DNA from 2 places in the Companilactobacillus ginsenosidimutans genome. Region 1 is predicted to be linked to the other one. Evidence: riboswitches for the same ligand, from Rfam matches in the RefSeq annotation. Region 1 holds a riboswitch; the other holds the start of a gene.
The links. Region 1 has a riboswitch for lysine ahead of ABM34_RS11255 (amino acid permease). Riboswitches for the same ligand answer to the same signal wherever they lie in the genome.
Positions count from the first base shown of each region.

Region 2: another riboswitch for lysine. It lies ahead of lysA (diaminopimelate decarboxylase); the one in region 1 lies ahead of ABM34_RS11255 (amino acid permease).

Region 1 is NZ_CP012034.1:2,256,594-2,259,086, forward strand. It holds gene ABM34_RS11250 (helix-turn-helix domain-containing protein) at 1-684, opposite strand, end outside; lysine riboswitch at 784-955, shown strand; gene ABM34_RS11255 (amino acid permease) at 1,041-2,486, shown strand.
Region 2 is NZ_CP012034.1:812,525-815,017, forward strand. It holds gene lysA (diaminopimelate decarboxylase) at 1-954, opposite strand, end outside; lysine riboswitch at 1,059-1,240, opposite strand; gene ABM34_RS04190 (aspartate kinase) at 1,403-2,493, shown strand, end outside.

The DNA of each region.
Region 1 (2,493 bases):
AAAAACTTCATTGTAACCAGACATCGTGTCGAGGTACCGATGTTTGATGAGTCTGATTCTAGAAATAGCAACAAGAATTTCCATTTGAAGTTTCATTACTGGGTTGTATGGGGGATTATCGTCTCGACTAACAATTTTGTCTACAGCGTCTTGTTGAACAATTCTGAAAGGCCATTCTAGGACATGGAAGGTATACCAGTAGATAAAGTATGCCAGCCATCTGATGTTTTTCTCGTCACCCTTAAGCTCTAAGGTTGTATTAGAAATTTTGATGCCAAAGTTTTTAAGTAACTTTCTGAAGTTCGACATACGACGATTTAGTGTTGATTTACTTGTGAAATGTGAGTTACTGAAGTTTTCAAATGTCGGGTTTGCGTTTGTGAATCCATAGTCAAAAGCTTGGAAAACTATAGAATTTTTAAATAGAAACAGCCGATACCTATCAATAGAGATTTTATCAAATTCAATTGATTCGATTTTTGCTGATTTTTTTTGCAAGGCCGGATTAAAATCGAAAATATCGTCTAATAAGGCTTGAAAAATGTTGTAAGTTTTTTGATAGGTGAAATGTAGTCTGTTTCCTATCGTACTAAGGTTCAATTGAATCTTTGGTAAAGATTTTATAACCGTCAACATTTGATATTTTTCGACATCCTGTTTGCCTAAAAAAACCGTCTCGAGCATAAATAATCACCCCCGGATGCGCTTTCTTATAAAAATTATTGTAACATTTAATTAGTGCCAGTACTTGCGACAACCATTACTTTTCTTTATAATGTTGTACATGCAGATAGAGGCGCGTTAATCATCAGTAATGATTTAGAGCAGTAGGTGCTTTGATAAATCATGAAAGGAATTAATGCCGAAGCTACTTTTGTCCCTACAACAAAAGAGCTGGGTCGTTACTCAACAAGTAACGGACTGTCGCACGTTGGTGCGTTGAGCTATTGATCATTTGGATAACAATACAATCCTTATTGTCAGTGGTTTTTTTCTGATAATAAGGTTTTTTTGTATTCAAAGCAGATAGGGGAAAGAAAATGGAAAATACAGATGTAAACCGGTCGCTGAAGACTCGCCATTTGTCCATGATTGCGCTTGGTGGCTCAATCGGAACTGGACTTTTTGTTGCAAGTGGTTCGTCGATTTCAACAGCCGGACCAGGTGGTGCTTTAATTGCCTATGTTGCAATTGGTATCATGGTTTACTTTTTAATGACCAGTTTGGGAGAGATGGCAACTTACATGCCTGTTACTGGTTCATTCGCAACATATGCAACAAAGTTTATTGATCCTGCGTTAGGTTTCGCATTAGGTTGGAACTATTGGTTCAACTGGGCGATTACCTTGGCTGTCGATTTATCAACGATTTCAATCGTTATTAAATATTGGTTCCCATCATGGGATTCCTGGAAGATCAGTTTAACTTTCTTAGTCGTATTATTTGTAATTAATATTGTTTCAGTCGGCTCGTTCGGTGAAACTGAGTATTGGCTAGCTTCCATCAAGGTTACTGCCGTTATTGTCTTCCTGATTGTCGGTATTCTAAGTATTTTAGGTATTCTAGGTAATCAACACTTTGTTGGTCTAACAAACTTTACCTATAAAAAAGCACCATTTGTAGGTGGGGTTCCCGCTATTCTAAGTGTATTCGTTGTTGCTGGGTTCTCCTTCCAAGGTACCGAGTTAATTGGTATCACAGCTGGTGAATCAGCAACTCCAGAAAAGAGTATTCCTAAGGCTATCAAACAAGTCTTTTGGAGAATTCTTTTGTTCTACATTTTATCAATTGCTGTTATTGGTGCATTGATCCCTTATACAAGTCCAAACTTGTTAGGATCAGGTGCTACTGACATCGCAATCAGTCCCTTCACGATTGTATTTAATAAAGTTGGTATTCCATTGGCTGCCGGAGTTATGAATGCGGTTATTTTAACCTCAGTTATTTCAGCTGCTAATTCCGGACTATATGCAGCTAGTCGTATGCTTTGGTCAATGAGTAAGCAAGAAATGGCTCCTAAGGCTTTCCAAAGAACTAATAACCGTGGTGTGCCATTGTTCTCATTGATTTTGACTGCTGTTGTTGGTGGAATTGCGTTATTCACAAGTTTGTATGGTAACCAATTTTATCAATTGTTAGTTGCTGCCAGTGGTTTAACTGGATTTATTGCCTGGCTGGGAATAGCTTTCTCACATTATCGTTTCAGAAAAGCTTATTTATTCCACGGCTACAGCCTTGATGATCTGAAATATAAAGCTAAGTGGTTCCCATTTGGGCCTATCTTAGCAATTGTCCTTGGTATCATCATTATCATCGGACAAGATGTTCGTTCATTGGTCGACTTCAATGTGATCAAATTGCTTGTTAGTTACTCAGGCTTGATCTTGTTGTTCCTTTGCTGGATCTACTACAAAGTTAGATACAAGACTAAGTTCCTAGACTTGAAAGATATTGACATTGAAGCTGCTAAGAAACATAAGTATTAAAATATTG
Region 2 (2,493 bases), 1.1 Mb from region 1:
GACGTATGAGAGCATATCAGGAATATCTTTACGAGAACCCACGGTATATAAATTAAATCCAGCAGGGCCAACTATTGAGCGTCCTGGTTCAATCCATACCTCAGGTAGTGGAAGACCAGCTGATTTAGTTTGTTCCTTTATAGTAGAAACAATTTTATCAATAAAAACGTTTGCTCCAATCGGTTCATCTTCATCAGTATAGCTAATTCCAAAACCACCACCTAAATTAAAAATTTGAGGTGTATAATCAAATTCTTTTTTCCAATCAGCTGCAATTTCAACCATTTTGTTGGCTAACCCGACAAATCCATCAACTCCAAAGATTTGTGAACCGATATGCGCGTGAATCCCAATCAATTTCATCTGAGGAATTGCGAGAACTTGCTGAAGTGCTTCTTTATCTTGATCCGATTGAACATCAAATCCAAATTTACTATCAACTTGTCCTGTTTGAATATACTCATGTGTATGAGCTGAAATACCAGGTGTTAATCTCAACATAACATTGATGCTAGTATCTTTTTCTTCCAATATTTCTTTAAGCAACTTAATTTCTAAAAAGTTATCTAGGATAATGACACCAATTTTGTTATCAACGGCCATTTCCAATTCTTCTCTAGATTTATTGTTACCGTGGAAACTAATTTTATTAGCAGGAAACCCTGCTTTCAAAGCTGTATACAACTCTCCACCAGAAACAACATCTGTATGAAGTTTTTCTTGTTTCAATACTTGATACATTGCCACTGTAGCAAAAGCTTTACTTGCGTAACTAATTTCATATTTCAAACAAGTACTATCAAGGCTTGATTTAAAACTATTGATTGTCTTGCGAATCTCCTCCACATCGTAAACTACTAATGGAGTTCCATACTTGTGTGCCAATTCAACTGAATCAACGCCTCCAAGTATCAAATGACCATTGTTATCTGAATTCAATTCACTACTAATCATATATTTAATCTACCTTTCATTTTTAAGATAAAGGGATAAAAAAAGACCCCTTTGCTTACTTAAACAAAGAGATCCAAGAATCATTGATTTATTCTGCATCATAATTGTCGTAAGCGCACCGTAGCCGACTTTTTTGCTACGACAGTCCATGTCATCTTATTGACACGTCCCAGCACACTAAGTTCTGCATAGCCTAGCGCTTCGGCAACATTCCCTTTTAACAAGTTCTTAGTTCATACAGGAACTCCCTTGCATACTCATGTCTGTTGCGACCTCTATTCATTTGTTGGTTAAAACATTATAACAAGTCTAATAATTCGTCAAGTCTAAATCACGATATTCTCCTAGTTTTCTAACATTTAATATGATTTACTTGATTTAATACATAATAATGCTAGAGTTTTATTAAAACTATATTAATTTTCTAATTAATTTTGAGGTGATTTTAGTGAAAGTAGTTAAATTTGGTGGTAGTTCACTTGCTACAGGTGAACAGTTTAATAAGGTTGTCAGCATCATAGATGATGACTCAGATAGGAAAGTTGTCGTAACATCGGCGCCTGGAAAAAGGTTTGATGGCGACGTAAAAGTAACCGATCTATTGATCGAATACGCTAATCTCGTTTTAGAGAAAAAGGATTTCAAAGAAACTGTCGAAAAAATTGTCGACCGATATCAAGAAATTAGCGATTACTTTGAACTTGAAGATAGCACCATTAACACTATAAAACAAAAATTAGAGACTCTTGCCACCACTAAATTTTCTGACAACGATCATCTCATGGCTGCATTCAAGGCACACGGCGAATACATGAATGCGATTTTACTAGCTGCTGTATTAAATAGTGAAGGAATTCCTGCCAAATTTCTTGATCCAAAAGATGCTGGATTCTTAGTTGGCGGTGAACCTAATAATGCTGATGTATTAGAAGATACTTATCTTAATTTAAGTAAATACAAATTCGGTTCAGAACGTATCGTTTTTCCTGGATTCTTCGGATACAGTGAAGATGGCTCTATTTACACATTTACACGTGGTGGTTCAGATATTACTGGAGCTATCTTAAGCCGTGGATTTAAAGCTGATCTCTATGAAAACTTTACCGATGTGGATGCAATTTATGTTGCTAATAACCATGTTGTTAAAGACCCAGCTGCGATTCAAAAAATGTCATATCGAGAAATGCGAGAATTATCGTACGCCGGATTCTCCGTTTTCCAGGATGAAGCAATTATTCCTGCCGTTCAAGGACAAGTTCCTGTTAATGTTAAAAACACTAATAACCCAAGTGCCCCTGGTACTCTGATTGTTCCAGAACAATTTTTATTCAATCCTGCAAATCCCATCACAGGTATCGCAAGTTCAAAACGTTTTTCAGCCTTATATTTGCACAGATACCTATTAAATAAGGAAGTAGGATTCACATTACAACTTCTAAAAATATTTTATCGCTACGGAATTTCATATGAACATATGCCCTCCGGTATTGATGACTTAACAATTATCTTCGATAGGAGTAAATTATCTAAGACAACAAT